DNA from 4 places in the Pseudomonas sp. S2_E02 genome. Region 4 is predicted to be linked to each of the others. Evidence: predicted binding sites of a transcription regulator. Region 4 holds the regulator's gene; each other region holds the start of a gene.
The links. Region 4 encodes sigma-54, which starts transcription at its own class of promoters, with help from an activator protein. Its sites were predicted from a motif close to ANTGGCATNNANNTTGCTNT; they were not measured.
Positions count from the first base shown of each region.

Region 1 (7,814 bases), 660 kb from region 4:
CGCCATCGACCTTCATCCCCAATTCCTTGATCTTGCGCGTCAGGGTATTGCGCCCCCAACCCAGCAAAACGGCGGCATCGCGACGACGCCCGGCGGTGTGCTTCAAAGCCGTCTCGATCATGATCCGCTCGAACGCCGGTACCGCGCTGTCGAGCAGGCTCGACTGGCCACGCGCCAACGCCTGATCGGCCCACTGACGCAGTGCTTGCTCCCAATTGGTCACTGGCGCCGAGTCCTGCGGCAGGTTCAGCAGTTCTGGCGGCAGGTCGCTGATGTGCACTTCGCGCCCGGACGCCATCACCGTGATCCAGCGGCAGGTGTTCTCCAACTGACGCACGTTGCCGCCCCACGGCAGGTTCTTCAGGTATTCCTCGGTCTCGCTCTTCAGCAGCTTCGGTTCCACCGCCAGTTCTTGCGCAGCGCGGCTGAGGAAGTGCTTGGCCAGGGTCGGGATGTCTTCACGACGATCCGACAGGCGCGGGATGTGGATACGGATTACGTTGAGGCGGTGGAACAAGTCCTCGCGGAACTTGCCGGCGTGCACCAGGGATTCCAGATTCTGGTGCGTCGCGGCGATGATGCGCACATCGACTTTGACCGGCACGTGGCCGCCCACACGATAGAACTCGCCATCGGCCAGAACCCGGAGCAAACGGGTTTGGGTGTCGGCCGGCATATCACCGATTTCATCGAGGAACAGTGTGCCGCCGTCGGCCTGTTCGAAACGCCCGCGACGCAAATTTGCTGCGCCGGTGAACGCGCCTTTCTCATGGCCGAACAGTTCGGATTCCATCAGATCCTTGGGGATCGCCGCCATGTTCAGCGCGATGAATGGCGAGGCCGCGCGCGGACTGTGGCGGTGAAGGGCGTGGGCCACCAGTTCTTTACCGGTACCGGATTCGCCGTTGATCAACACGGTAATGTTGGAGTGGCTCAAGCGGCCGATGGCGCGAAACACTTCCTGCATCGCCGGCGCTTCGCCGATGATTTCCGGGGTGCGCGTCAGTGCCGGCACCACTTCCAGGCCTTGCTGCTCTTGCGCATGCTGATTCGCGCGCTTGACCAGCGACACCGCTTCATCAACGTCGAACGGCTTCGGCAGGTACTCGAACGCGCCGCCCTGATACGAGGCGACAGCGCTGTCCAGATCGGAGTGAGCGGTCATGATGATGACCGGCAACCGTGGATGCTGTTCGCGGATCCGCGCCAGCAGATCCAGACCGCTGGCACCGGGCATGCGAATGTCGGAAATGATCACGTCCGGCTGCTGACGGGCCAAGCGACTCATCACGCCATCGGCGCTGTCGAAACTCTGGGTGGTCATGCCTTCCTGCTGCAAGGCCTTTTCCAGAACCCAACGGATAGAACGGTCGTCATCGACGATCCACACGGTTTCACTACGGCTCATGTCGATGTGGCTCCTTGTTCCAGTGGCAGAAAGATCGAGAAGGTGGTGTGGCCTGGATGGCTGTCACACTCGATCAGGCCCTGGTGCTGGCTGATGATGTTCTGGGTAATGGCCAGGCCGAGTCCGGTACCGTCCGGGCGTCCGCTGACCATGGGAAAGAAAATGGTTTCCTGAAGTTCCGCCGGGATCCCCGGGCCGTTGTCGATGATTTCGATCTTGGTCACCAGCCTATGGCGGACGTGGCCGATGGTGAACTGGCGCATGGTCCGGGTGCGCAGGCTGATGCGGCCCAGGCGCAGTTCGTTCTGGCTGCTGATCGCTTGCATCGCGTTGCGTACGATGTTCAACACGGCCTGAATCATTTGTTCGCGGTCGATCAGCACGTCGGGGATGCTTGGGTCGTAATCACGCACCAAGGTGATGCAGCCCTGGCTTTCCGCTTCGACCAGTTGGCAGACGCGCTCCAGCACTTCATGAACGTTGCACATCGCCAGCGACGGCAACTTGTTCGAGCCGAGCATGCGGTCGACCAGATTGCGCAGGCGGTCGGCCTCTTCAATGATCACGTTGGTGTAGTCGCGCAGGCTGTCTTCCGGCAGCTCGCGGGCCAGCAGTTGCGCGGCGCCACGGATGCCGCCGAGCGGATTCTTGATCTCGTGAGCGAGGCCGCGTACCAACATCTTGCTGGTCTCCTGCTTGGACAGCTGCGCCTCCTCCTTGGTGATCCGCAGCAGCCGGTCACGCGGATGGACCTCCAGCAGGAGCATGGTCGCGCCATTGCTGAGGATTGGCGTCACCGCGTAATCCACGGTCAATGTCTGGCCAGTGAGGGCGGTGAGCATCGCCTCGCGCTTGGTGAAGGGATGCGCCTGCTCTACGGCCTGACGCAGTGAATTCAGCGCCTCGGTGGATTCGGTGAACAGCTCGCTGATGAACTGCCCATGGCTGCGCTGCCCGCTGATGGCGAGGAGCATCTCCGCCGCCGGGTTCATGTACTCAAGGCGCAATTCGGCGTCGAGCAGGATGGTGGCGGTGGTCAGGTTGTCGAGCAGCAAACGGTGGATTGCGTCGCTAATAGTCATCGGAGCCTCTTTTGGGGGCGGAGCGTGCGCAACAAGCAAGCGTCGGTGAACGGAAAATGCAAAAACCAAACCAAGGCTCCGAAAAGAAGCGTTCGTCGCCTGAAACAGGCGTTTGACGCTCGTTTGAGTGGCAGGGTGCCAGCTCGAACGGGAAGTTTCGAACCAAAATGGGTTGGAATGTGAGTACGGTGCAGTCCGTTGCACCAATATAGTGCGCAAAGCTGGGCGGAGTTAGAAGAAACGCAGGAAGGGGTTTTTCGGCTCGGGCGGTTTGTCTTTCAGCGGGCATTCCGGGCGCACGCCGTAGTCGTCGGCGACGCAGGGTTTGACTTGGCGTTTCTGCGCTAGGGAAATGCGTAGCATGTGGAAGGGCTGGTTGGCGGTGCGTTCGACGGTGCGTCCTTCCATGTCGAGGATTTCAACCGAGAGATTGTGGCTGCCACGATCGATGTTGCTGAGCGGGAAGACCGGGCTCAGGCCGGGCTCGCCGGTGGCTTGGCCATCCAGCAGCAGTCGATAACGATGACCTTTTTGCAGGCCCGGTTCGCTGGTGACGCTGACGATGATTTCGCCGGCGCTGCTGCGAATCGTTGCATCGGGTTCAGGTACCAGAATGCGCAGCATGTCGTAGTGGAAGGGCGGTTGCTCTGGGGTTTTTTTTGCAGTTGTGATTGGCACGGCGACGGTGGGGTTTGCGGACATGCGATTGCTGGTCGCGATCGGTACGCGCTTGGCATTGCCACGCGGCTGGTCGGTGTAGACGCGATTGCCTTGGGCATCGATATAAGTGAACACCTCAGCCGATGCTTGCAGCGTGAGCAGCGCCAGCAACGCGATCAGCCACGCACGAATCATGGCTTGTGCACCCGCTGTACGCTGAGAGGGACTGGCGCGCTCTGCTGGATGACCGTCTGCCCGTCAATCACCTGCACCGCTAGACGATGTTCGCCGCGATCAACGTTCACCAATTGCAGGATCGGCACGTTGCTCGGCTGGCCGTAAGGCTCATCGTCCAATACCAGCCTTAACTGATGCGGCGGTCGAAGGCGTGGCTTGATCAGTACGTTGACGGTGAAGGTGCCGTTATTGGCGCGCAGGGCCTCTTCGGTGGGCAGGCCAGCGAGTTCAAGAATGTCGTAGGCGTTGCGCACAGGCTCGCGGGTTTCGGTGCTGGATGCAGGCGGTGTGCTCGGTGTTTGCGGCTCGACCCTGTTAAGCGGCGGCAACTCCACTGGCTGTGCTTGCACGCCGTCTGGCGAGTGATCGCTGTACACCGTGTTGCCGTTGGCGTCGGTGTACTTGTAGATCTGCGCGGCGGCGGGCAGGGCGATCATCAGCAATAGAATGTAGAGAAAGGTGCGACCCATGAAATCGACCGGGATTGAAAGCGATGGGGTGCAGCATAGGACAGGTGTGGCGGTTGGCCCAACCCTGCACACATCCAGAGATCATTCATACACCACAATTGATCGTTCCCACGCTCTGCGTGGGTACGCCTCAAGGGACGCTCCGCGTCCAGTGACGCGGAGCGTCACGGGCTGCATTCCCACGCGGAGCGTGGGAACGATCAGCATCACGTCATAAATCGCGGGCAATAAAAAAGGCCTCCCGAAGGAGGCCTCTTTCACTCACGCCGCGTAGCGCAGCGCTACCGGATCAGCAGCTGTAGTACAGCTCATATTCCAGTGGGTGTACGAAGGTGCGAACCTTGATTTCTTCTTCCGATTTCAGCGCGATGTAAGCGTCGATGAAGTCGTCGGAGAACACGCCGCCCTTGGTCAGGAACGCGCGGCCCTTGTCCAGCTCTTCCAGGGCTTCTTTCAGGCTGCCGCAAACTTGCGGGATCTCTTTCGCCTCTTCAGGCGGCAGGTCGTACAGGTTTTTGTCAGCTGCGTCGCCTGGGTGGATCTTGTTCTGGATACCGTCCAGACCGGCCATCAGCAGAGCTGCGAAGGCCAGGTACGGGTTGGCAGCCGGATCCGGGAAGCGTGCTTCGATACGGCGGGCTTTCGGGCTCGACACGTAAGGAATACGGATCGAAGCGGAACGGTTGCGGGCCGAGTAGGCCAGCATTACCGGAGCTTCGAAGCCTGGTACCAGACGCTTGTAGGAGTTGGTCGCCGGGTTGGTGAAGCCGTTCAGGGCCTTACCGTGTTTGATGATGCCGCCGATGAAGTACAGAGCGGTATCGGACAGACCGGCATAGCCTTCACCGGCGAAGGTGTTCTTGCCGTCTTTCCAGATCGACATGTGTACGTGCATGCCCGAACCGTTGTCGCCGTACAGTGGCTTCGGCATGAAGGTCGCGGTGCGGCCGTAAGCGTCAGCAACGTTGTGCACAACGTACTTCAGGGTTTGGGTTTCGTCGGCTTTCTTCACCAGGGTGTTGAACTTGACGCCGATTTCGTTCTGGCCGGCAGTCGCCACTTCGTGGTGGTGAACTTCGACGGTCAGGCCCATTTCTTCCAGTGCGTTGCACATGGAGGTACGGATTTCGTGGTCGTGGTCGAACGGCGGAACCGGGAAGTAGCCGCCTTTGACGCCTGGACGGTGACCTTTGTTGCCGCCTTCGATGTCCTGGTCGGACATCCACGAACCTTGCTCGGAGTAGATCTTGAACATCGAGCCGGAGATGTCCGACTTGAATTTCACCGAGTCAAAGATGAAGAACTCAGGCTCAGGACCGGCGAACACAGTGTCACCGATACCGGTGGCTTTCAGGTGTTCTTCGGCGCGCTTGGCGATCGCACGTGGGTCGCGGTCGTAGCCTTGCATGCTCGAAGGTTCGATGATGTCGCACACCAGGATCAGGGTGGCGTCTTCGGTGAACGGGTCGAGAACCGCAGTTTCGTCAACCGGCATCAGGATCATGTCGGAGGCTTCGATGCCTTTCCAGCCAGCAATGGAGGAACCGTCGAACATCTTGCCGACTTCGAAGAAGTCTTCATCCAGCGCATCGCGAGCCGGCATGGTCACGTGGTGCTGAGTGCCTTTGGTGTCCGTGAAGCGCAGATCAATCCACTTGACGTCATGATCTTTGATGAGTTGAACCGTCTTCGACATATGTCCTCCGGGTGGCTTCGGGCTTGGTAGTGGATGCCCTTGAATTTGGGTGATGCCGGCGCGAATACTCTGCCAAGGCAACCTGCCTCACAAGGGAGCAAATTGCATGCCAGTGCCCCAGCATGGGTTTTTTGCCCCAAATTCACGCTTATAAAGGTGCAAAGCACCTGATTGTGGAAAATCTCGCCCTCTAATGTAGCGTCTTGAGTCAGAAATGACCTGTTTTGGTGCGCGCAAAACCTTCTGCACATTAACTGGTTAAACCTTGAGCAATTTCCGCTATAATCCGCGCCCCCCTTTTTCGGCTGGCCGTTCGCGCGCTGTTTTCATGAAACTAATCGTAAAAGTCTTCCCCGAGATCACCATCAAAAGCCGACCTGTCCGGACGAAGTTCATCCGCCAGTTGGCCAAGAACATCCGCACCGTGCTCCGTGACCTGGACCCGGCCGTGGTGGTGAACGGTGTGTGGGACAATCTCGAGCTGGAAACCCGCGTTACCGACCCCAAAGCCTTGAAAGAGATGGGTGAGCGCCTGACCTGCATGCCGGGCATCGCGCACTTTCTGCAGATCGACGAGTACCCGCTGGGCGACTTCGACGACATCACCGAGAAGTGCAAACAGCACTACGGCGATGCACTGGCCGGGAAGATTTTCTCGGTGCGCTGCAAGCGCGCGGGCAAGCACACCTTCAGCTCGATGGACGTCGAAAAATACGTCGGCAGCAAGCTGCGCCGTGAGTGCGGTGCCGCTGGTATCGACCTGAAAGCACCGGAAATCGAAGTCCGCATCGAAGTTCGCGACAAACGGTTGTTTGTCATTCACAGCCAGCACAACGGCATCGGCGGTTACCCGCTCGGTGCGTTGGAGCAGACGCTGGTATTGATGTCCGGCGGCTTTGACTCAACCGTTGCGGCGTACCAGATCATTCGTCGCGGCCTGATGACGCACTTCTGCTTCTTCAATCTGGGCGGTCGTGCCCATGAATTGGGCGTGATGGAAGTCGCGCATTTCATCTGGAAGAAGTACGGCAGCTCGCAACGCGTGCTATTTGTCAGTGTTCCGTTCGAAGAAGTGTTGGGCGAAATTCTCGGCAAAGTCGATAACAGTCATATGGGCGTCGTATTGAAGCGTATGATGTTGCGCGCGGCTTCCAACATCGCCGATCGCCTGCACATCGACGCGCTGGTCACCGGCGAGGCGATCTCCCAGGTGTCGAGCCAGACCCTGCCGAATCTGTCGGTGATCGACTGCGTGACCGACAAACTGGTCCTGCGTCCGCTGATCGTGGCGCACAAGCAGGACATCATCGACACGGCCAATGAGATCGGCACCGCCGATTTCGCCCGGCACATGCCGGAGTACTGCGGGGTCATTTCGGTCAATCCGAAGACGGCCGCCAAACGCGGTCGCGTTGAGCACGAAGAGAAAGAATTCGACATGGCGGTGCTCGAGCGTGCGCTCGAAAACGCCAAACTGGTGCCGATCGATCGGGTGATCGACGAATTGGGCCAGGACGTACAGATTGAAGAAGTCAGCGAAGCACTGGCCGGTCAGATCGTGATCGACATCCGTCACCCGGATGCCGCCGAGGATGAGCCGCTGGAACTCGCTGGCGTAGAAGTACAGACGATGCCGTTCTACGCAGTGAACGCTCGTTTCAAGGAGCTGGATCCGACTCGCCAGTACCTGCTGTATTGCGACAAAGGCGTGATGAGTCGCCTGCATGCTCACCATTTGCTCAGTGAGGGGCATGCCAATGTGCGCGTTTATCGACCGAGCTAAGTGCCCGGGGCTGTTTGCCTGTGGCCTGCGTCACCGGCCCCCCGACACCGCCGTCAAGCTGTAACGGCCATGCCGGACACTACTGCTAATCGCTGCCAAGACTTGTCAGCAAACCGAATCCTCTGATCGAGATACACAAGTGATCGAAAATCTACGCAACATCGCCATCATTGCCCACGTTGACCATGGTAAGACCACCCTGGTAGACAAACTCCTGCGTCAATCCGGCACCCTGGAGCGCAACGAGCTCAACGACGAGCGCGTGATGGACTCCAACGACCAGGAAAAAGAGCGCGGTATTACCATTCTGGCGAAAAACACCGCCATCAACTGGAACGGCTACCACATCAACATCGTGGACACCCCGGGCCACGCCGATTTCGGCGGCGAAGTTGAACGTGTAATGTCGATGGTCGACTCCGTTCTGCTGCTGGTTGACGCTCAAGACGGCCCTATGCCGCAAACCCGTTTCGTGACC
Region 1 is NZ_CP162761.1:4,907,362-4,915,175, forward strand. Features, by position in the region: gene ntrC (nitrogen regulation protein NR(I)) at 1-1,408, opposite strand, end outside; gene glnL (nitrogen regulation protein NR(II)) at 1,405-2,490, opposite strand; gene AB4O01_RS22125 (DUF4124 domain-containing protein) at 2,722-3,345, opposite strand; gene AB4O01_RS22130 (DUF4124 domain-containing protein) at 3,342-3,857, opposite strand; gene glnA (type I glutamate--ammonia ligase) at 4,147-5,553, opposite strand; gene thiI (tRNA uracil 4-sulfurtransferase ThiI) at 5,882-7,336, shown strand; gene typA (translational GTPase TypA) at 7,476-7,814, shown strand, end outside.
Region 1: the regulator sigma-54 is predicted to act here: its motif matches at 5,648-5,667, upstream of glnA (type I glutamate--ammonia ligase).

Region 2 (7,814 bases), 2.1 Mb from region 4:
CTACTTCCCGGCCATCCGCCAACTCGCCGGGCTGCCGATCAGTCAGCGCCGTGGACAAAAACTGCCGAGCTACCAGCGCCTCGATCAGCGCCAATACGACCTGGTGCTGCTTGATCCGCCAGCGTGGGCCAAGAGCGCATTCGGCACTGTCGATTTGCTGCGTGACTATCAGAGCCTGCTCAAACCCGCCCTGCTGACCACCGCCGACAATGGCGTGCTGATCTGCTGCAACAATCTGGCGAAAGTCAGCATGGACGACTGGCGCGAGCAGGTGCTGCGCTGTGCCGAGAAGGCCGGGCGACCGGTGCGTGAGTGGAGCGTGATGACCCCAGGCGCCGACTTCCCGTCGATGGATCAGCAACCGCCGCTGAAAACCCTGATTCTGCAGCTCTGAAGCGCTCGCGCGGCGGCAACTGTTTCCCTGTGGGAGCGAGCTTGCTCGCGAAGGCGTCGTGTCAGTCGGCATCTTGATCAACTGGACGACCGCTTTCGCGAGCAAGCTCGCTCCCACATTTTTTGTGATTACAGAGAAATCTGAACAATCCTGCAGCACGGCTGTTACTTCGGAACCAGAATCGCGTGCCATACTCCAAGGCACTCCGATTCAGACAGATGAAGCCGCACATGCCCAAAGGATTGATTCGCGCGATAGGCGCCTTGTTGACTGCTCTGGCCCTCTACAGCCTGCTGGGGTTTCTGATTTTGCCGGGCATCGCCCTGCGCGTGGCCAATCAGCAACTGGCCAACTACGCAACAGTGCCTGCGCATATCCAGCGTATCGAGCTCAACCCGTTCAGCCTTGAAGTTACCTTGTGGGGGCTGGTCATCGGCGAGCCGGGCAAGGAACAGATCGGTTTCGATCGCCTGTACGCCGACCTGCAAATCGACAGCCTGTGGACCAAAGCCCTGCATCTGGCCAACATCGAACTGGACAAGCCGAAGAGCGAAATCCTCTTCGCCAAAGACGGCAAGCTCAACCTGCTCGGCCTGTTCAATGTGCCGGCCAGCGAGCCGACCCCGGCCGATCCGAACGCCAAGCCCTTCCCGCTGCGCATCGACAACATCAAACTGGCCGGCGGCGTCGTGCACTTTGAGGACGTGCGCCCGAGCGAGCCCATCGAGTTTCTCTACGATGATCTCAGCTTCGAGCTGAAAAACCTCAGCACCCTGCCCGAAGACAGCGCCGACATGACCCTGGTCGCCATCGGCCCCGCCGGTGGCCGGATCGATTGGAGCGGCAATTTCAGCCTGATCCCGTTCACCTCCGAAGGCACCCTGAAAGTCACCGACGGCAAGATGAAAGCCTTCTGGCCCTACGTGCGTGACTCGGTGCCTTTGGTACTCGAAGACGGCGTGATCAGCCTCAGCAGCGAATACAAACTCAATCTGTCGAAAGAAACCGAACTGCAGTTGAACAATGTCGCAGTGAGCATCGCGCCATTCGCCATCAAGGCTCCGGACGGGCGGCCACTGGCGAAACTCGAACGCCTCGACGTCAGCGAAGCCTCGGTGGATCTGGCCAAACAACAAGTGGTGGTCGGCAAGATCCGCAGCAACAAACTGGAAACCTGGGCGGCGCTCGAAGCCGACGGCCAACTCGACTGGCAGAAACTGTTTGCCAGCCAGCCATCGAAACCGGCTGCCAAAGCGGCTGCCGAACCGGCGAACACACCGGCAGCTGCCGACTCGCCGAAAACCCCACCGGCGCCGAGCAAACCGTGGCAAGTGCTGCTCAAAGACGTGCAATTGCGCAATTACACCGTGCATCTGGCCGACCGCTCGGCCAAACCGGCAGTAGCACTGGACATCACCCCGCTGAATGTCGATCTGCAAGACTTCGACAGCCTCAACGGCTCGCCCTTCAAGCTCAAGCTCGATAGCGGCGTGGGCAAACAAGGCAAGATCACGGCTGACGGTACGGTCAATCTCGCCCCGGTCAACGCCCAGCTCAACGTGAAAACCCAGGACATCGACCTGCGCGTCGCGCAGTCCTACATCAATCCGTTTATTCGCCTGGAACTGCGCAGCGGCATGCTCGGCAGTGATCTCAAGGTCAATCTCAAGAGCACCGAGCCGCTGGCCCTAAGCGTCACCGGGCGCGCGCAGATCGATCAACTGCACACCCTCGACACCCTGAAAACCCGCGATTTCCTCAAGTGGCAGCAGGTCGTGGTCGAAGGCTTGAACTATCAGCACGGCGACAGCCTGTCGATTGACAAGGTCAACCTGTTCCAGCCGTATGTGCGGTTCATGATCAACGATGATCGCACCACCAACATCGATGACCTGCTGATCCCGCAGCCCGCCGACAGCGGCACCAAAAGCGCAGCAGCGAAACCGGCCAGCAACGAGAAACCGCTGGGCATTCACATCGGCGGCATCGCCATCAACGACGGTTCGGCCAACTTCGCCGACTTCAGCCTGACGCCGAATTTCGCTACCGCCGTGCAGCAACTCAATGGCCAGATCGGCACCATCGACAGCCGTCAGGCGAAACCGGCCAGTGTCGACATCAAAGGCAAGGTCGACCGCTATGCACCGGTGACCATCAAGGGCGCGGTCAATCCGTTCGACCCGATGGCCAGCCTCGACATCGCCACCAGTTTCAAACGTGTCGAGCTGACCACGTTGACGCCCTACTCCGGCAAATTCGCCGGTTACCGCATCCGCAAGGGCCGGCTCAACCTCGACCTGCATTACCTGATCACCAAGGGCCAGCTCAAAGCCGAAAACAAAGTGGTGGTCGAGCAATTGCAACTCGGCGAGAAGGTCGACAGCCCGGATGCCGTGAGCCTGCCGCTGAAACTGGCGATAGCCCTGCTCAAGGACGTCGACGGCAAGATCTCCATCGAGTTGCCGGTGACCGGCGACTTGAACAACCCGCAGTTCAGCGTGATGCCGATTGTCTGGCAGACCCTGCGCAATCTCATCGTCAAAGCCGCTGCCGCACCCTTCAAAATGATTGGCGGGCTGATCAGTGGTGGCAGTTCGCAAGACCTTGGCACCGTGTCGTTTGCTCCGGGTTCCAGCGAGTTGAGCAAGGATGCCGAAGCGGCGCTGATCAAACTGTCTCAAGCGCTGAAGGAGCGTCCGGCCCTGCGTCTGGAAATCGAGGGCACTGCCGCGCAGAGCAGCGATGGTCCATTGCTCGCCGAGCAGCGTCTGGAGCGTGAATACCAGTACAACTACTACAAGATGCTCCAACGTCGCGGCGATAAAGTCCCGGCGCAGGCGTCATTGCTGCAAGTGCCGGACAACGAGAAAGGTCCACTGCTCGAAGGCATTTACCGCACCCGTCTGAAAACCCAGCCGCCAGCCGAATGGAAGGATCTGGGCAAGGAAGAACGCACGGCGAAGATGCGCGAAGGCGTGATCAAGTTCTGGAGTGGCAGCGAGGTGTTGTTGCGTCAGTTGGGTCAGGACCGTGCCAGCAGCATCAAGGATTATCTGGTCGATAAAGGCCAGCTGGCAGACGACCGCGTGTACTTCATCGACGCCAGTCTCGGTGAAGCCGAGAGCGATGGCCGCGTGGTGACGCAAATGCACCTGGATGCCGAATGATGAAACTGCAGTGGCTGGCCTTGATCGCAATGACCTTCGCGGCCAGCCACGCCTCGGCGTCCGATACCCTGCGCTGCGGCAGTCAACTGATCAGCTTGGGCGACCGTTCCAGCGAAGTCCTGCAAAAGTGTGGTGAGCCGGTCAGCCGTGATGTCTTGGGTTACAAGCGCAGCGCCAACCGCCGCGAGGAGTTTCAGGTCGAGGAATGGACCTATGGTCCGAGCAACGGCATGTACCAATACCTGCGCTTCGAAGGCAATCGCCTGCGGCAGATCAACAGCAAACGCGGTAACTGATCCAAATCACTTACCCATGTGGGAGCGAGCTTGCTCGCGAAGGCGTCTGGTCAGTCAAATCCATTGTGACTGGCATACCGCTTTCGCGAGCAAGCTCGCTCCCACAGTTGTTTTGCGGTGCCCTTCGACTCTTTCGTCCCTGAAATAGAACAGGCCCCGACACAAGTGCCGGGGCCCGTAATGGTCACATCCGTGTGACCGTTCGCATGAACTCTAAAGTTGCGGCAGACGTATGGCTCGGCCCGTCTGTCGCGCCTTCTCCCGGTCCAGGCGAGAAGTCATGCCTTACTCGGCTTTCAGGCCGTCAGCGGAGACCGCTTTAACGCCTTTGATTTTCTTGGTGATGTTAACGGCTGTGGTTTTCTGAGCTTCGGTAATGGCTACAGTCGACGACAGCGACACAACACCTTTGTTGGTTTCTACTTTGATGTCAGTGCCTGGGATGCCTTTTTCGGTAACCAGGTCGCTTTTGACTTTGGTGGTGATCCAGGTGTCGGAAGTAGCTTCTTTCGCCTTGGTGACTTCACCGGCAGCCAGAGTCATTGGAGCCTGAGTAGCCTGGGTGGATTGTGCGAATGCACCGGAAGCCATGGTCAGGGTCAGCGCGGTAGCAGCAGCGGCAGTGATAGCGAACTTCTTCATACGAGTAACTCCTGTTTTTCTGGAAAGTCTGCTGGTTGTCTTGTCAGCAGGGTTACCAAGGTAGTTGCGAACGTTGTGCCAACTTTTTGAAAGACACAAAAGGTATATAAATCAATAGGTTACAGATATATGAAAATTCCGGATTCATGCAAAATGCATGACTCGATGAATATTCACATGCAAGTTGCGGTTTTTTGGAAAGTTCCTAAGGCGCTGAAATTATTGAAGCTTTTGTAAAGTGCCAGACAATAAAAATGCCCCGCAGAGCGGAGCATTCTGGCCAGCACACGTCAGCTTATGTACCGGTGGCAGTGCAGCCTTTAGGCGAATAGTCCGGAGCAACGGTGGTACCACAAGTCCACACACCTGCGCCGGTCCCTGAGGAACGTGTCAGGGTGATGGTTTTGCTCAGCACCGGACCCGGAGCATTGAGCAATGTGCAAGTGATGGTCCCGGCACCGGTGGATGCCGTGCCGGAAGCGGCCAGTGTGCAGTTGGAAGTCGCAGCGGTGGCACTGCCCGCGACTAGGGTCAGAGTCGGATCAGTGCCTTGATTGATGGTGTCTTCAAACGGCACCTTCAGCGCGCTGATTTCCGCCAGCCCCGCCGTCACCTTCGACCGCGCCTGATACTTGGAATACTGCGGCAACGCGATGGTCGCCAGAATCCCGATGATCGCCACCACGATCAGCAGCTCGATCAGAGTAAAACCTTGTTGTTTTTTCATAGACACGCTCCATGCATGAGTCGAATTCTCATGATCTGCAAGGCACGGAGCATAGGCCATGCCAATGCCTGCAAAGCCCCGTTCATTAGGCGCGAAGCGCTTGCAACGCCAATTCCTACAACCTGTAACCGCACTATCTGACACTTTTTGTCACCTGCACCCGCCGTGTTTGGCGCTGTCACTTGACTAGGCTATAAGTCATGAACGGCAAGCGTGCGGAATCCCCATGAATGACATCGCTCTGAGCGGTCTGGCCAAGCAATTGGTCCAGGCCGAACTGCTCACGGAAAAAGGCGCCCAGCAAGCCTGGCAACAGGCCCAGCGCAATCGCCTGTCGCTGGTCAGCTATCTGGTGCAGAACAAACTGGTCAAGAGCTGGCAGGTGGCCGAGATTGCCAGTGAGCATTTCGGCATGGCCTTGCTTGATCTCAATTGCCTGGACAAGGAAACCCAGCCCAAAGGCCTGGTCAGCGAAAAACTCGTGCGTCAGCATCACGCCCTGCCCTTGTGGCGGCGTGGCAACAAGCTGTTCGTGGGCATTTCCGACCCGAGCAATCATCAAGCAATCAACGACATTCAATTCAGCACCGGGCTGAGCACCGAAGCCATTCTGGTCGAGGACGACAAACTTACCGATGCCATCGAAAAATTCTTCGACACCCACACCAGCGGTCTCGAGGACATGGCCGATGTCGATCTCGACGGGGTCGATGTCGAATCCGTCGACGACAGCAAGCAGGACGCCATCGGCGGCCTCGACGCCGACGATGCGCCGGTGGTGCGCTTCGTGCACAAGATGCTGCTCGACGCGATCAAAAGCGGTTCTTCCGACTTGCACTTCGAGCCTTACGAAAAAAACTACCGGGTGCGGGTGCGCACCGACGGCATCCTGCGCGAGGTTGCCAAACCGCCGATTCAACTGGCCGGGCGCATCGCCGCACGCCTGAAAGTCATGGCCAGCCTGGATATTTCGGAACGGCGCAAACCTCAGGACGGGCGGATCAAGATGCGCCTGTCAAAAAGCAAATCAATCGATTTCCGGGTCAACACTCTGCCGACCCTGTGGGGCGAAAAAGTGGTGATCCGGATTCTCGATCCGTCCAGTGCGCAGATCGGTATCGACGCGCTCGGCTATGAGCCCAAGCAAAAGGATCTGTACATGGCCGCACTCAAGCAGCCACAGGGCATGATCCTGGTCACCGGGCCCACCGGTTCGGGTAAAACCGTTTCGCTGTACACCGGCCTGAATATTCTCAACACCGTCGACATCAATATCTCCACCGCCGAAGACCCGGTGGAAATCAACATGGAAGGCATCAACCAGGTCAACGTCAATCCCAAGCAAGGGCTCGACTTTGCCCAGGCATTGCGCTCGTTTCTGCGTCAGGACCCGGACGTGATCATGGTCGGTGAAATCCGCGACCTGGAAACCGCCGAGATCGCCATCAAAGCCGCGCAGACCGGTCACCTGGTGCTCTCGACCCTGCACACCAACAGCGCTGCGGAAACCCTGACGCGCCTGCACAACATGGGCATTCCCGGTTTCAACATCGCCACCTCGGTCAGCCTGATCATCGCCCAGCGCCTGGCGCGCAAACTGTGCAGCCACTGCAAGAAAGCCATCGAGATCCCACGCGAAACCTTGCTCAAGGAAGGCTTCCCCGAGGAACGCATCGGCCATTTCACGATCTACGAGCCGGTCGGTTGCGATCACTGCAACGGCGGTTACAAAGGACGCGTGGGGATTTATGAAGTGGTGAAAAACACACCGGAGCTGCAACGCTTGATCATGGCTGAAGGCAACTCGCTGGAAATCGACCTGCAGATGCGCCGCGACGGCTTCGACGACCTGCGCACCTCCGGGCTGCACAAGGCCATGCAAGGCATCACCAGCCTTGAAGAAATCAACCGGGTCACCAAGGACTGAACATGGCGGTCAAGGCAGCAAAAATCAGTATTTATGCCTGGGAAGGCACGGACAGAAAAGGCAGCAAAGTCACCGGTGAACTGAGCGGCCAGAACCCGGCGCTGATCAAGGCACAATTGCGTAAACAGGGGATCAACCCCGGCAAGGTGCGCAAGAAATCCGCGTCATTGCTGAGCTTTGGCAAACGCATCAAGGCCCGGGACATTGCCCTGTTCACCCGGCAGATGGCGACCATGATGAAAGCCGGCGTACCGCTGTTGCAGTCGTTCGACATTATTGGCGAAGGCTTTGATAACCCGGCCATGCGCAAACTGGTGGACGACGTGAAGCAGGAGGTCGCGGCCGGTAACAGCTTCGCCGCAGCCCTGCGCAAGAAACCGCAGTATTTCGACGAGTTGTATTGCAACCTGGTCGATGCCGGCGAACAGTCCGGCGCCCTCGACACCTTGCTCGAACGCGTCGCGACCTATAAGGAAAAAAGCGAAAGCCTCAAAGCCAAGATCAAGAAAGCCATGACCTATCCCACCGCCGTGGTGCTGGTCGCGGCTGTTGTCACCGGGATTCTGCTGGTCAAAGTAGTGCCACAATTTCAGTCAGTGTTTTCCGGTTTCGGTGCCGAACTGCCGGCGTTCACCCTGATGGTGATCAGCCTGTCGGAATT
Region 2 is NZ_CP162761.1:3,505,424-3,513,237, forward strand. Features, by position in the region: gene AB4O01_RS15675 (class I SAM-dependent rRNA methyltransferase) at 1-394, shown strand, start outside; gene AB4O01_RS15680 (DUF748 domain-containing protein) at 613-3,561, shown strand; gene AB4O01_RS15685 (DUF2845 domain-containing protein) at 3,561-3,857, shown strand; gene AB4O01_RS15690 (BON domain-containing protein) at 4,143-4,499, opposite strand; gene AB4O01_RS15695 (pilin) at 4,795-5,226, opposite strand; gene pilB (type IV-A pilus assembly ATPase PilB) at 5,453-7,153, shown strand; gene AB4O01_RS15705 (type II secretion system F family protein) at 7,156-7,814, shown strand, end outside.
Region 2: the regulator sigma-54 is predicted to act here: its motif matches at 5,273-5,292, upstream of AB4O01_RS15695 (pilin).

Region 3 (7,814 bases), 1.0 Mb from region 4:
AAATACAGCACACCGCCCGGCGCCAGACGCGCCATGGCCAAGTCGATCAACTGCACCTGGTCACGTTGCACGTCGAAGATGCCTTCCATGCGCTTGGAGTTGGAGAAGGTCGGCGGATCGATGAAGATCAGGTCGTACTCGTCACGGCTGCTTTCCAGCCACGCCATCACATCGCCCTGCTCCAGACGGTTCTTGTCCGAGAAGCCGTTCAACGACAGGTTGCGGCGTGCCCAGTCGAGGTAGGTTTTCGACAGGTCGACACTGGTGGTGCTGCGCGCACCGCCCTTGGCCGCGTGCACGCTGGCGGTCGCGGTGTAGCAGAACAGATTGAGGAAGCGCTTGCCGGCGGCCTCTTTCTGAATACGCATGCGCATCGGACGGTGATCGAGGAACAGCCCGGTATCGAGGTAGTCGGTGAGGTTGACCAGCAACTTCACGCCGCCCTCGCTGACTTCATTGAACTTGCCTTGCGCAGCCTGACGCTCGTACTGCTTGGTGCCGCTCTGGCGCTCGCGGCGTTTGACCACCACGCGGCTCTTGTCGACGTTCAGCGCCTGCGGAATGGCCGCCAGCGCGTCGAACATGCGCGCCGAGGCTTTTTCCGGGTCGATGGACTTCGGCGCGGCGTATTCCTGCACGTGCACCCAATCGTGGTACAGGTCGATGGCCATCGCATATTCAGGCATGTCGGCATCGTAGACGCGGTAGCAATCGATGCCTTCGCGCTTGACCCACTTGCCCATGGCCTTGAGGTTTTTCTGCAGACGGTTGGCAAACATCTGCCCGCCTTCGCTCAAGCGCGGTTGCTCGATCACCGGTGCCGGGGCTGGCGTCGGTTTGATCGGGTTACCGTTCTTGTTGAACTTGCGCTCTTGCGGCTCGTCCGGGGTCTGGTCGTAAGCCGCTTGCTCACGCTCGGCCTGACGCTGTTCCGGGGTACGCCGCTCGCCGGTGACGAACTGATCCGGCAGCACTTTGATCAACAGCAGTTTGCACGGCAGCGCGCCGTTCCAGAACGAATACTGTTTGTGGCTACGAATGCCCATGCGCTTGCCCAGATCCGGGGCGCCGGTGAACACTGCCGCTTCCCAGTTCAGGCAAGCCTGACGCAGGCGCTCGCCGAGGTTCTGGTAGAGATACAGCAGGCTGGCTTCGTCGCCGAGACGCTCGCCGTACGGCGGGTTGCAGATGACCAGACCTTTCTGGTTCTGATCCGGACGCGGCTCGAAGGTCGCGACTTCGCCTTGGTAGATCTTGATCCACTCGCTCAGGCCAGCACGCTCAACGTTGTTGCGGCCCGGCTGAATCAGACGTGGGTCAGCTTCATAACCACGAATCCACAGCGGTGGCTTGGCCAGACCGGCAGCGGCACGCTCGACGGCTTCTTCGTGGAGCTTTTTCCACAGCGCCGGCACGTGACCGAGCCATGCGGTGAAGCCCCACTGCTCACGGCGCAGGTTCGGCGCCATATCAGCGGCGATCATGCCGGCTTCGACGAGGAACGTACCGACACCGCACATCGGGTCAGCCAGCGCGCCGCCTTCAGCGGCAATGCGCGGCCAGCCGGAACGGATCAGGATCGCCGCCGCAAGGTTTTCCTTCAGCGGCGCCGCGCCCTGCTGCAGACGGTAACCGCGCTGGTGCAGGCTGTGGCCGGACAGGTCGAGGGACAGAATCGCTTCGCCGCGATCCAGACGCAGGTGAATGCGCAGGTCCGGGTTGAGCTTGTCGATCGACGGACGGTCGCCCTGCGGCGTGCGCAGTTTGTCGACGATGGCGTCTTTGACCTTCAGGGCACCGAAGTGGGTGTTGTCGATGCCTGAGCCGTGGCCGCTGAATTCAACGGCCAGGGTGCCGTCGCTGAGCATGTGATCCTGCCACTCGATGTCGAGCACACCGTGGTACAGGTCTTCAGCGTCTTTCATCGGGAAACGCTTGAGTACCAGCAACACGCGGTTGGCCAGACGCGACCAGAGGCACAGGCGATAAGCGGTTTCCATGGTCGCCATGCCACGCACGGCGGAAGTGTGCTCGCGCGCTTCTTCAAGGCCAAGCCCGACGGCTTCCTCGATGAGCAGGCCTTCAAGACCTTTAGGGCAAGTGAGGAAGAGTTCGAAACGGTCGGACATGGTATTTCCAGAGCCTTTGGCTAGTGAATCGGCAACGCATTGCCGATCCGGTTTTCAATCAGGCGCTTTTCTAAAAGAACGCCCGCGTGGCACGAAGGTGTGCCGTTCCATCCCCGCTGCTCGGGTTAAAAGAGCTTAGATGCCGGGACAGATAAAAAAGTTGATGAAACAAAAAGTCTTAAAGCGACCCTTCGTCGCTTTATACCCCAGCGCAAACGTGGGTCATTCTCACTAAAGAATTAACCCCATCATGCAGCGCGGGGCCGATCATACCGGGGTTTGCTGAAAAACCGTGCATGAAACCCGTCGTTACTTATGGCTGTAGCACCAATTTCGTTACGTCCTTATGACAAAACGATCATTCCCTCGGTGTGACTCATTGGTTAGAACTGAACACAGGTTGACGTCGCAACGGCGTCAACACCTTGGCTCGCCACGCCGGCAGCGAGCCGCACCATGGCAGGTTTCTTCTGCCAGACCTCAGTTGAGGTCAACGCGACACAAAACAGTCAACAAGTGAGGGAAACACCCTATGAGAAGACTTAAGCGTGATCCGTTGGAAAGAGCATTTTTACGCGGATATCAATATGGCGTTGGTGGCAAATCCCGTGAGCTTTGCCCATTTACTCTACCGTCGGTACGCCAAGCCTGGATTAACGGCTGGCGAGAAGGACGCGGCGACAACTGGGACGGTATGACCGGCACTGCGGGAATCCACAGACTCAACGAACTTCACGCCGTCGGCTGACACAGGGCATTAATTCCGACACGACAATCTGAATTTGTAGCGACTTACCATGCACGTCCTTCCCGGACGGCGGGCTGCGGCCCAGGGGCTCCTTCGAGGAGCCCTTTTTATTGCATGGATTTTTGTGCCGAGCGCATAACCTGTAGGAGTGAGCCTGCTCGCGATAGCGGTCTGTCAGTCGCTGATGAAGTGACCGAAAGAAAGCTATCGCGAGCAGGCTCACTCCTACAAGGGAACAGTGGTGTCTATGGATCAGCGCAGGGCGGCGATCGCGTCTACCGATTCACGAATCAGCGCCGGGCCTTTATAGATAAAGCCAGAGTAGATCTGCACCAGGCTCGCACCGGCCAGAATCTTCTCGGCAGCATGCTTGCCTTCGGTAATCCCGCCAGCCGCAATGATCGGCAACCGCCCAGCCAACTCACCCGCCAGCACCTTCACGGTATTGGTGCTCTTCTCCCGCACTGGTGCGCCGGACAAACCGCCCGCCTCGTCGCCATGCTCCATGCCTTCGACGCCAACACGGCTCAGGGTGGTGTTGGTCGCGATCACCGCGTCCATGCCGGTTTCGATCAGCGCCTGAGCAACCTGTGCGGTTTCTTCATCGGTCATGTCCGGCGCGATCTTGATCGCCAGCGGCACATGCTTGCCGTGACGCAAGGCCAGTTCGGCGCGGCGGGTGGCCAGATCGGCGAGCAACTGCTTGAGCGAATCACCAAATTGCAGGCTGCGCAGGCCCGGAGTGTTCGGCGAGCTGACGTTGACTGTCACGTAGCTGGCGTGAGCGTAAACCTTGTCCAGGCAGATCAGGTAATCGTCGACCGCGCGCTCAACCGGCGTATCGAAGTTCTTGCCGATGTTGATACCCAGCACGCCTTTGTATTTCGCCGCTGCCACGCGCGCCAGCAGGTTATCGACACCGAGGTTGTTGAAACCCATGCGGTTGATGATCGCCTCGGCTTCCGGCAGACGGAAGATCCGTGGTTTCGGGTTGCCCGGCTGCGGGCGTGGGGTCACGGTGCCGATTTCAACAAAACCGAAACCCAGTTGCGCGAAGCCATCGATGGCCGCGCCGTTCTTGTCCAGACCGGCCGCCAGCCCCACCGGGTTCGGAAACTCCAGGCCCATGACCGTCACCGGCTTCTTCGCCGGCGCCTTGCACAGCAAGCCGTTGAGGCCCAAACGCCCACCCGCGCCGATCAGATCCAGCGACAGATCGTGGGAGGTTTCCGGGGAAAGTTTGAACAACAGCTGACGGGCCAGGGAATACATGGGCGGCGATGACTCGGGCGGCGAAAAGAGGCGGCGATTATAGCCGGGCATCGACCTGCGGCGCGAGGCGCACGCGCAAATCACTGGCACTGGCATATGCCTTGCACCCTCCTGGCTATCAGCGCGCCGGTCAATGACGGCAGGCGGGCACGGACAATGGCGTCGTCTTCGGGGTTTGCCTGCGCAAAGTCCGGGGCGGCGCTTTTTTTCGAGGTACGTCGGATGAATGAACCTTCGGTAGGGCCACTGGCCTGGGTCAATGGCAGCGATGCCCCGGAAAAAAGCGCGATCAACCTCGGCTTCATGGCCCTGAGCGATTGCGCGTCGGTGGTGGTCGCAGCCACACAGGGCTTCGCCCAGCCTTATGGATTGACGCTGAACCTCAAGCGCCAGAGCTCATGGGCGAATCTGCGCGACAATCTGGTCAGCGGCGAACTCGACGCCGCGCACAGTTTGTACGGACTGATTTACGCGGTGCATCTGGGCATCGGCGGCGTCGCCCCGACCGATATGGCCGTGCTGATGGGCCTGAATCAGAACGGTCAGAGCCTCAACCTCTCTCACGGCCTGCAAAACCTCGGCGTGAGCAGTCCTGAAGCACTGGACCGGCATGTGCACCAAAGCCGCGCAAAACTCACCTTCGCGCAGACCTTCCCCACCGGCACTCATGCCATGTGGCTGTATTATTGGCTGGCGAGCCAGGGCATTCATCCATTGCAGGACGTCGACAGCGTGGTGGTGCCGCCGCCGCAAATGGTCGCGCACCTGCAAGCCGGGCGTATCGACGGTTTTTGCGTCGGCGAACCGTGGGCCGCCAGTGCAGTGCAGCAGAATCTCGGTTTTACCCTGGCCACCAGCCAGACCATCTGGCCCGATCATCCGGAAAAAGTCCTTGGTTGCACTCGCGAATTTGTCGAGCAGTATCCGAACACCGCACGGGCGTTGGTGATGGCGATCCTTGAAGCCAGCCGCTTCATCGAAGAAAGCCCGGAAAACCGCCGCAGCACCGCGCAGTTGCTTAGCGCGCCGGAATATCTCGATGCGCCAGTGGCGTGCATCGAACCGCGTTTTCTCGGTGATTACGCCGATGGCCTCGGCAATCGCTGGCAGGATCCGCATGCGCTGCGTTTTCACGGCAACGGTGAAGTGAATCTGCCGTATCTGTCGGACGGCATGTGGTTCATGACCCAGTTCCGCCGCTGGGGTTTGCTGCGCGAAGATCCGGATTACCTCGCCGTCGCCCGCCAGGTTCAGCGGCTGGACGTCTACCGCGACGCCGCCACCGCTGTCGGCGTCGCCGCATGGGGCACTGACATGCGCAGCAGCCAGTTGCTCGACGGCAAAGTCTGGGACGGCAGCGACCCGGCTGCTTACGCGCGCAGTTTCAAGTTGCACGCGCTGAACGACGACGCCCCCCTTCTCGCCCGCCGCTGACAGGAGACCGCGAACATGTTGCGTATTCTGTTGATCAACGACACAGCGAAAAAAGTCGGGCGCCTGAAAGCTGCGTTGACCGAGGCCGGTTTCGAGGTGATCGACGAGTCCGGCCTGACCATCGACCTGCCCGCGCGCGTCGAAACGGTGCGCCCGGACGTGATCCTGATCGATACCGAGTCACCGAGCCGCGATGTCATGGAGCAAGTGGTACTGGTCAGCCGCGACCAGCCACGGCCGATCGTGATGTTTACCGACGAGCATGACCCCGGTGTGATGCGTCAGGCGATCAAGTCCGGGGTCAGTGCGTACATCGTCGAAGGCATTCACGCCCAGCGCTTGCAGCCGATTCTCGATGTGGCGATGGCACGATTCGAGAGTGATCAGGCCTTGCGCGCGCAGTTGCAGGCGCGTGATCAGCAATTGGCTGAACGTAAGCGCATTGAGTTGGCCAAGGGGTTGTTGATGAAGATGAAGGATTGCAATGAGGAAGAGGCTTACACCTTGATGCGGCGCCAGGCGATGAGTCGGCAGCAGAAGCTGATTCAGGTGGCGGAGCAGATTATTGCGATGAGTGAGTTATTGGGCTGAGGTGTTCTGACAGCTTAAGAGCCCCTCACCCTAGCCCTCTCCCGGAGGGAGAGGGAACCGATTGGGGGATGCTCGGGAAATACGCCGACCTGCAATTCCTTCTGTGAATCCATAATCGACTCGGTGTTTCAGGTCGATGTTTGAGGTCCGACACCTCGGTCAGTCCCCTCTCCCTCTGGGAGAGGGCTAGGGTGAGGGGCTTTTGATTTTCAGGTTATTGGCACAAATCTCGCTAAGTAAAACGCACAGGTAACCAACGGCGGTTGCCCCACCTACGACAAAGACGTCGCTCACCCGTTCGCCCAACCGGCGCATCAGGGAGCGGCGTTTTTGCGTTTTGGCCCCACAGAGCGGGGCCGGTGGTGCGGCCGTGGCGGCGCCCCACCTGCTGTTGCATGACTCCTTTCGAGACTCTTTTCAGCTGAGGTGCGCGATGAATTCAAGCTTCTGGAAATCCGGCCACACCCCGACCCTGTTCGCGGCCTTCCTGTATTTCGACCTGAGCTTCATGGTCTGGTACCTGCTCGGCCCGCTGGCGGTGCAGATTGCCGCCGACCTGCAGCTAACCACGCAACAACGCGGCCTCGTCGTCGCCACGCCGATCCTCGCCGGTGCAGTGCTGCGTTTTGTGATGGGCATGCTCGCCGATCGGCTGTCGCCGAGAACCGCCGGCCTGATTGGCCAGGTCATCGTCATCTGTGCGCTGTTCGGCGCCTGGAAACTCGGCATCCACAGTTATGAACAGGCGCTGATACTCGGCCTGTTCCTCGGCATGGCCGGCGCCTCGTTCGCCGTCGCCCTGCCGTTGGCGTCGCAGTGGTACCCGCCGCAGCATCAGGGCAAAGCCATGGGCATTGCCGGTGCGGGCAACTCCGGCACCGTGTTTGCCGCTCTGCTCGCACCGGTGCTCGCCGCCGCGTTCGGCTGGAGCAATGTCTTCGGTTTCGCTCTGATCCCGCTGATCCTGACGCTGGTGCTGTTCGCCTGGCTGGCAAAAAACGCCCCTGAGCGGCCGAAAGCCAAAGCCATGGCTGACTACTTCAAAGCCCTGGGCGACCGTGACAGTTGGTGGTTCATGTTTTTCTACAGCGTGACCTTCGGCGGCTTTATCGGCCTGGCCAGCGCCCTGCCCGGCTACTTCAACGATCAGTACGGTTTGAGCCCGGTGACCGCTGGCTACTACACCGCAGCCTGCGTGTTCGGCGGCAGCTTGATGCGGCCGCTGGGTGGCGCAATGGCTGATCGCTTCGGTGGTATTCGCACGTTGCTGGCGATGTACACCGTCGCCGCCGTGTGCATCGCGGCCGTCGGTTTCAACCTGCCAAGTTCCTACGCTGCTCTGGCGCTTTTCGTCTGCACCATGCTCGGTTTAGGGGCAGGCAACGGCGCAGTTTTCCAACTGGTACCGCAGCGTTTTCGTCTGGAGATCGGCGTGATGACCGGGCTGATCGGCATGGCCGGCGGCATCGGCGGTTTTGCCTTGGCCGCCGGTATGGGCGCGATCAAGCAGAGCACCGGCAGCTATCAGTTGGCGTTGTGGTTGTTCGCCAGCCTTGGCGTGCTGGCGTGGTTTGGCCTGCACGGCGTCAAGCGTCGCTGGAGAACCACCTGGGGGTCGGCGGCAGTGACGGCGGCGCGGG
Region 3 is NZ_CP162761.1:46,268-54,081, reverse strand. Features, by position in the region: gene rlmKL (bifunctional 23S rRNA (guanine(2069)-N(7))-methyltransferase RlmK/23S rRNA (guanine(2445)-N(2))-methyltransferase RlmL) at 1-2,129, opposite strand, end outside; gene rmf (ribosome modulation factor) at 2,662-2,877, shown strand; gene AB4O01_RS00195 (quinone-dependent dihydroorotate dehydrogenase) at 3,130-4,149, opposite strand; gene AB4O01_RS00190 (CmpA/NrtA family ABC transporter substrate-binding protein) at 4,372-5,583, shown strand; gene AB4O01_RS00185 (ANTAR domain-containing response regulator) at 5,599-6,174, shown strand; gene AB4O01_RS00180 (nitrate/nitrite transporter) at 6,608-7,814, shown strand, end outside.
Region 3: the regulator sigma-54 is predicted to act here: its motif matches at 4,238-4,257, upstream of AB4O01_RS00190 (CmpA/NrtA family ABC transporter substrate-binding protein).

Region 4 (7,814 bases):
GCATCGATCGCCGCCTCGCCGAACCGGCGTACGCGTTCTATTAATGAAATTCTGCGCATCAGCGCTTCCCCAGAAGATCTGCGCGGTAATCCGTCGCTGGAAAATGGTACGGCACCGGGCCATCGGGATCGCCGGTCATGAACTGACGGATACGCGGCTCGTCCGAGTTCATCAACTCGTCCGGCGTACCCTGCCCCAGCACCTGACCATCACCGACGACATAGATGTAGTCGGCAATGCTCGCGGTTTCGGCCAGATCGTGGGACACCACGATACTGGTTATCCCCAGGGCATCGTTGAGCAGGCGGATCAGGCGGACCAGCACGCCCATGGCGATCGGGTCCTGCCCGACGAACGGTTCGTCGTACATGAGGATCTGCGGATCGAGCGCAATCGCTCGCGCCAGTGCGACGCGGCGCTTCATGCCACCGGACAGTTCGTCCGGCATCAGCTCGATGGCACCGCGCAGACCGACCGCCTGCAATTTGAGCAGGACGATGTCGCGGATCATTTCTTCCGGCAAATCAGTATGAACACGCAGGGGGAAAGCCACGTTCTCGAAAACATCGAGATCGGTGAACAGTGCGCCGCTTTGAAACAGCACACCCATGTGCTTTCGCGCATCGAACAGATCGCTGCGCGAAAGCGCAGGCAGGTTCTGGCCGTTGACCCAGACTTCGCCGCTGGCAGGGCGCAGTTGTGCCCCCATCAATCGCAGCAGCGTGGTCTTGCCACACCCGGAAGGTCCCATGATGCCGGTGACCTTGCCGCGCGGGATGCGAATATCGACGTTATTGAAAATGCTGCGCGCACCGCGCTTGAAGGAGACTCCCTTCAGCTCGACCGCGTAGGCGTTATCGGCACTCATCTAAACTCCTTGCGATGCAGCCTCTCACTCGGACGCCTGTCTTCACTTAAAAAGTACGTACATCCCGGGCAGGCCGAACTGGCGGCGAACTATATCACTGCAAAGGCTACGCGCCCAAGGCTTGTACCAGCCTGTGTTCGGCGATATGACAGGTGCGCAGGCTCTTTTCCCGGGTTTTGGTAACGAGTAATGACAAAGCACGACGAACTTGCGTGAGGCTTTGCAACATAACCGCTATAATCGCCGCCTTTTCATCGGGCTATACGATTTCTGACATGAGCCAATCCAGCGACCTGATTCAATCGGCACAACGCACCATCCAACTCGAAGTGGAAGCCGTACAAGGCTTGTTGCCCCATATCGACGCCGATTTCGTACGCGCTTGCGAGATGATTCTGGCCAGTAAAGGCCGTGTAGTCGTGGTTGGCATGGGCAAGTCCGGGCACATCGGCAACAAGATTGCAGCCACCCTGGCCAGCACCGGCACCCCGGCCTTTTTTGTCCACCCGGCCGAAGCCAGTCATGGCGACATGGGCATGATCACTCGTGACGATGTGATTCTGGCCCTGTCGAACTCCGGCTCGACCAATGAAATCGTAACCCTGCTGCCGTTGATCAAACGTCTGGGCATCCAGCTGATCAGCGTCACCGGCAACCCGCAATCGCCGCTGGCCAAGGCTGCCGAGGTCAATCTCAATGTTCATGTCGAGCATGAAGCCTGCCCGCTGAACCTGGCACCGACCTCGTCGACGACCGCAGCACTGGTCATGGGCGATGCGCTGGCCGTGGCACTGCTGGAAGCACGCGGCTTCACCGCCGAAGATTTCGCTTTCTCGCACCCGGGTGGCGCCCTCGGCCGTCGCCTGCTGCTGAAAGTGGAAAACGTCATGCACGCCGGACAAGAGTTGCCGCAAGTCCAACGCGGCACGCTGCTCAAGGACGCACTGATGGAAATGACCCGTAAAGGTCTGGGCATGACCGTCATCCTTGAAACCGACGGTAAACTCGCCGGGATCTTCACCGACGGCGACTTGCGCCGCACGCTGGATCGCAGCATCGACATCCGCAGCGCCACCATCGACCAGGTAATGACGGCCCACGGCAAGACTGCCCGCCCGGAAATGCTGGCCGCCGAAGCCCTGAAAATCATGGAAGATCACCGAATCAACGCATTGGTAGTCGTAGACGAGGAAGATCGCCCGGTCGGCGCCTTCAACCTCTCCGACCTGCTGCGCGCAGGAGTCATGTAATGAGCAACGATCTGCTGCAACGCGGCAAAGCGATCAAACTGGCGGTTTTCGACGTCGACGGCGTCCTCACCGACGGGCGCCTGTACTTCCTTGAAGACGGCAGCGAGTTCAAGACCTTCAACACCCTCGACGGTCAAGGCATCAAAATGCTGATGAACGCCGGCGTGCAGACCGCTATCATCAGCGGCCGCAAGACACCCGTCGTTGAACGTCGAGCGAAAAACCTGGGGATTCCCCACCTGTTTCAGGGCCGTGAAGACAAACTGGTCGTGCTCGACGGCCTGCTTGCGCAACTGGGCCTAAGCTATGAAGAAGTCGCCTACCTCGGTGACGATCTGCCCGACCTGCCGGTGATTCGCCGGGTAGGCTTGGGCATGGCCGTGGCCAACGCTGCCGATTTCGTCCGCGAACACGCCCATGGCGTTACCCGCGCCCGTGGTGGCGAAGGCGCCGCCCGCGAATTCTGCGAATTGATCCTGCGCGCCCAGGGCCGCCTCGATGCGGCCAACGCCGCGTACCTGTGAGCCAAACCATGTTCAGCAAAAAATTTCGTAACTTCCTGCTGTTCGGCTGCATCGCTGCGATTTTCGCAGCGGTCGGCTATTGGAATATCAGCCCGGAACGCTTTCTCGACAAACCACCGGTCACCTCGGTTGAAACGCCTATCGACTGGTATGCAACCAACACGCATACCCTGCAATACCTGCCGGATGGCAAGGTGCAGTATGAGATGACGTCCGAAAAAGCCGAGCACGTGAAGGCAACCGACGTCACGCTCGTGACCAAACCCGACCTGAACATGTATCGCGGAACAGAATTTCCGTGGCACGTTACCAGTGAGCGCGGTGAAGTGAACTCAGGCGGCACCGAAGTCGAACTGATCGACTCGGTACGCGTTGCGCGCACCGATGAAAAGAAGCGTGACATCCTGATCACGTCCACTCGCATGACCGTGTTCCCGCAGCAGGAATATGCGCAGACCGAGCAACCCGTTAGAATCGACGGCGCTGGCGGTGTATCGACTGGCGTTGGAATGAAAGCGTACCTGAAGGAAAGCAGGATACACCTGCTATCGAACGTAAGAGGACAGTATGAGGCTCGTTAAAACCCTCCCTATTTTGCTCAGTCTGGGCGCAGCACTGGGAAGCGTGAGCGCCTGGGCTCTGCCGAACGATCAGCAGCAACCTATCCGCATTCAGGCCGACGACGCCCAACTGGACGACAAGAACGGCATCGCCACCTATAAAGGTGATGTGATCATCACCCAAGGTTCGATGATCGTTAAAGGCAACACCGTCACCATGACTCGCGCGCCGAATGGAGATATCGACGTGGTGACCTCCGTGGGCAACCTGGCTTATTTCGAGCAGTTGCAAACCCAGGGCGACACCAAACCGGTTCAAGGCTACGGCGTGACGATTCAATACCATGCCCAGCAAAACCGCGTCGTGCTGATCGACAAGGCCAAGGTCGTCGACAAAGACGGCAACGTCACTCAGGGCGAGAAAATCGTCTACGACACCGTGAAGAAACTGGCCAGCGCTGGTCGCGCTACCGGCAGCAAGGTCACCGAAACGCGTCCGCGCATCGACATGGTGATCCAGCCGAAGAAGAAAACCGACGAGAAAACCCAGTAATGGCAACTCTGAAAGCTCAGCACCTGGCCAAGGCCTATAAAAGCCGCCAGGTCGTGCGTGACGTCAGCCTGTCGATCGACAGCGGCCAGATCGTCGGCCTGCTCGGCCCGAACGGTGCCGGCAAGACCACGTGCTTCTACATGATCGTCGGCCTGGTACAGGCCGATCAGGGTCGCGTGCTGATCGACGATCTGGACGTCAGCCACCAGCCGATGCACGGTCGCGCCAAGGCCGGTATCGGCTATCTGCCGCAAGAAGCGTCGATCTTCCGAAAACTGTCGGTGGCCGACAACATCATGGCCATCCTCGAGACCCGTCAGGAGCTCGACAAGGCCGGCCGTCGCAAGGAGCTGGAAAGCCTGCTGCAGGAATTCCACATCAGCCACATCCGCGACAACCTTGGCATGAGCCTGTCCGGTGGTGAACGTCGCCGGGTGGAAATCGCTCGCGCGCTGGCAACGGCACCGAAATTCATCCTGCTCGACGAACCGTTCGCCGGTGTCGATCCGATCTCGGTCGGCGACATCAAGCAGATCATCCACCACCTCAAGGCCAAGGGCATCGGTGTATTGATCACCGACCACAACGTCCGTGAGACGCTGGACATCTGCGAAACCGCTTACATCGTCAACGATGGTCAACTGATCGCCGAAGGCGATGCAGAAACCATCCTGGCCAACGATCTGGTCAAGGAAGTGTATCTGGGCCACGAGTTCCGCTTGTAAGCGTAACAGTGCCCGGTGCGCCGCCCGGGCGCTGTATCGATTCAAGCAGGAATTAATACGCTTTAATTGTTACAGCGCTCTAGGCAAACACTTCAGTTTCAGGCATATAATTTGCTTAAGTTTGGCGCCCCGGCGCCCTGTAGTGGATGGCGCATAGCGCCGGCGAATAAGGTGTTAAGCCCCTGCCATGAAACCATCGCTAGTCTTGAGAATGGGCCAGCAGCTGACGATGACACCGCAGCTGCAACAGGCCATCCGCCTGCTCCAATTGTCGACCCTGGATCTGCAACAGGAAATCCAGGAGGCTCTGGAATCCAATCCGATGCTCGAACGCCAGGAAGAAGGCGAAGACTTCGACAATTCCGACCCTATGGCCGACAACGCCGAACAGAAGCCCAACACCGAGATCCAGGAACCCTCGTATCAGGAAACCGCGCCGACGGTGGACAACCTGGAGGAAGGTGACTGGAGCGAGCGTATCCCCAACGAACTGCCGGTCGATACCGCCTGGGAAGACGTCTATCAGACCAGCGCCAGCAGCCTGCCCAGCAGCGATGACGACGAATGGGACTTCACCACCCGCACGTCCGCCGGCGAGAGCCTGCAAAGCCACCTGCTGTGGCAACTGAACCTGGCACCGATGTCCGACACCGATCGCCTGATCGCCGTCACCCTGATCGATTGCATCAACAATCAGGGCTACCTGGACGAAACCCTCGAAGAAATCCTCGAGGCGTTCGATCCGGAACTCGACATCGAACTCGATGAAATCGAAGCCGTCCTGCACCGCATTCAGCAATTCGAACCTGCTGGTATCGGCGCGCGCAACCTTAGTGAATGCCTGCTGCTGCAATTGCGTCAGCTACCCGCCAAGACGCCTTGGCTGGCTGAAGCGAAACGTTTGGTCAGCGATTACATCGACCTGCTCGGCAGCCGCGATTACAGCCAGTTGATGCGCCGCATGAAGCTCAAGGAAGACGAGCTGCGCCAGGTCATCGAACTGGTGCAAAGCCTCAATCCGCGCCCTGGCTCGCAAATCGAATCCACTGAAGCCGAATACGTTGTCCCTGACGTCATCGTGCGCAAGGACAACGAGCGCTGGCTGGTCGAGCTGAATCAGGAATCGGTGCCGCGTCTGCGCGTCAACGCCCAGTACGCCGGTTTCGTCCGCCGTGCCGACACCAGCGCCGACAACACCTTCATGCGCAATCAGTTGCAGGAAGCCCGCTGGTTCATCAAGAGCCTGCAGAGCCGCAACGAAACCCTGATGAAAGTAGCCACCCAGATCGTCGAGCATCAGCGCGGTTTTCTGGAGTACGGCGACGAGGCCATGAAACCGTTGGTTCTGCACGACATCGCTGAAGCGGTCGGCATGCACGAATCGACCATTTCCCGGGTGACCACACAGAAATTCATGCATACCCCGCGCGGTATTTATGAACTGAAATACTTTTTCTCCAGCCACGTCAGCACCTCCGAAGGCGGCGAATGCTCGTCCACGGCGATCCGCGCGATCATCAAAAAACTGGTTGCCGCGGAAAATCAGAAAAAGCCGTTGAGTGACAGCAAGATCGCTGGTTTACTGGAGGCACAAGGCATTCAGGTGGCTCGCCGCACCGTCGCCAAGTACCGCGAATCCCTCGGGATCGCGCCTTCGAGCGAACGCAAGCGGTTGATGTAAGCCACGTTACAGCGTTCCAGTGGCAGGCTATCCAGCCTGCCGCTTTATGCACTGGCAACGAAGGAGAAGCTGTATGCAAGTCAACATCAGTGGACACCAACTGGAAGTGACCCAACCTCTGCGTTCCTACATCGAGGAAAAACTCCAACGACTGGAGCGCCATTTCGACAAGATCACCAACGTGCAAGTCACGATGTGCGTCGAAAAGCTGAAGCAGAAAATCGAAGCCACCTTGCATATTCCCGGCGGAGAAGTGGTTGCCAATGCCGAGCATGACGACATGTATGCCGCCATTGACCTGCTGACCGACAAGCTGGATCGCCAACTCAAAAAGCATAAGGAAAAGACCCAAAGCCTCCTCCAGGGCGCGACCGGTCGATAACCCCCCATTCCATGATCCGACTTGAAAGTATCCTGACCCCCGGCCGTTCCCTCGTGAACGTGCCGGGCGGCAGTAAAAAGAAAGCCCTCGAACAAATTGCCAACCTGATCGCCCGCGAAGTGGCGGATCTGGAGATGCAAGATGTCTACGAGGCACTGATTGCCCGTGAAAAACTCGGTTCCACCGGTTTTGGTAACGGCATCGCCATTCCCCATTGCCGCCTCAAGGGTTGCACAGCACCGATCAGTGCGCTGATGCACCTTGATGCTCCGATTGATTTCGACGCCATTGACGGCGCACCGGTTGACCTGCTGTTTGTTTTGCTGGTCCCGGAGGCTGCCACCGATGCGCACCTGGAGCTGCTGCGCCAGATCGCCAGCATGCTCGATCGCAAGGAAGTGCGTGAAAAACTGCGCAGCGCTCCAAGCAATGAAGCGTTGTATCAGGTTGTCCTGGACGAGCAGAACGGGCACTAATCATGCGCTTGATCATCGTCAGCGGCCGTTCCGGCTCGGGTAAAAGTACGGCTCTGGATGTCCTTGAGGACAACGGCTATTACTGCATCGACAACCTGCCCGCAGGCTTGCTGCCGGAACTGGCCGAACGCGCGCTGATTCACACGGAACTGGCGCAGCCGCTGGTAGCCGTGTCCATCGATGCGCGCAACCTGCCGAGCCACCTGACACGCTTTCCCGAACTGCTTGAAGATGTCCGGGCCAAACACATCCAGTGCGACGTCCTGTATCTGGACGCCGACGAAGAAACCCTGCTCAAGCGTTTCTCCGAAACCCGCCGTCGTCACCCGCTGAGCAACGCCAACCGCTCACTGGCCGAGGCGATCCAGGATGAAACCGCCCTGCTCGGCCCGATTGCCGACCTCGCGGACCTGAAGATCAACACCACCAATCTGAACCTGTACCAGTTGCGCGACTCCATCAAGCTGCGTCTGCTGAACCAGCCGGAGCCGGGGACCGCATTTCTGGTCGAGTCCTTCGGCTTCAAGCGCGGCATGCCGGTGGATGCGGACCTGGTGTTCGATGTGCGCTGCCTGCCCAATCCGTACTGGAAGCCGGAACTGCGCGCGCAATCGGGTCTCGATGCGCCGGTGGCTGAATACCTGGCGGCACAGCCGGAGGTCGAAGAAATGTTTCAGGACATCTTCACCTACCTGCACAAGTGGCTGCCACGCTTCGCCGCGAGCAACCGCGCTTACGTCACCATTGCCATTGGCTGCACCGGCGGGCATCACCGCTCCGTCTACCTGACCGAAC
Region 4 is NZ_CP162761.1:5,572,313-5,580,126, reverse strand. Features, by position in the region: gene mlaE (lipid asymmetry maintenance ABC transporter permease subunit MlaE) at 1-59, opposite strand, end outside; gene AB4O01_RS24885 (ATP-binding cassette domain-containing protein) at 59-868, opposite strand; gene AB4O01_RS24880 (KpsF/GutQ family sugar-phosphate isomerase) at 1,144-2,118, shown strand; gene AB4O01_RS24875 (KdsC family phosphatase) at 2,118-2,642, shown strand; gene lptC (LPS export ABC transporter periplasmic protein LptC) at 2,651-3,223, shown strand; gene lptA (lipopolysaccharide transport periplasmic protein LptA) at 3,210-3,755, shown strand; gene lptB (LPS export ABC transporter ATP-binding protein) at 3,755-4,480, shown strand; gene AB4O01_RS24855 (RNA polymerase factor sigma-54) at 4,668-6,161, shown strand; gene hpf (ribosome hibernation-promoting factor, HPF/YfiA family) at 6,235-6,543, shown strand; gene ptsN (PTS IIA-like nitrogen regulatory protein PtsN) at 6,555-7,019, shown strand; gene rapZ (RNase adapter RapZ) at 7,022-7,814, shown strand, end outside.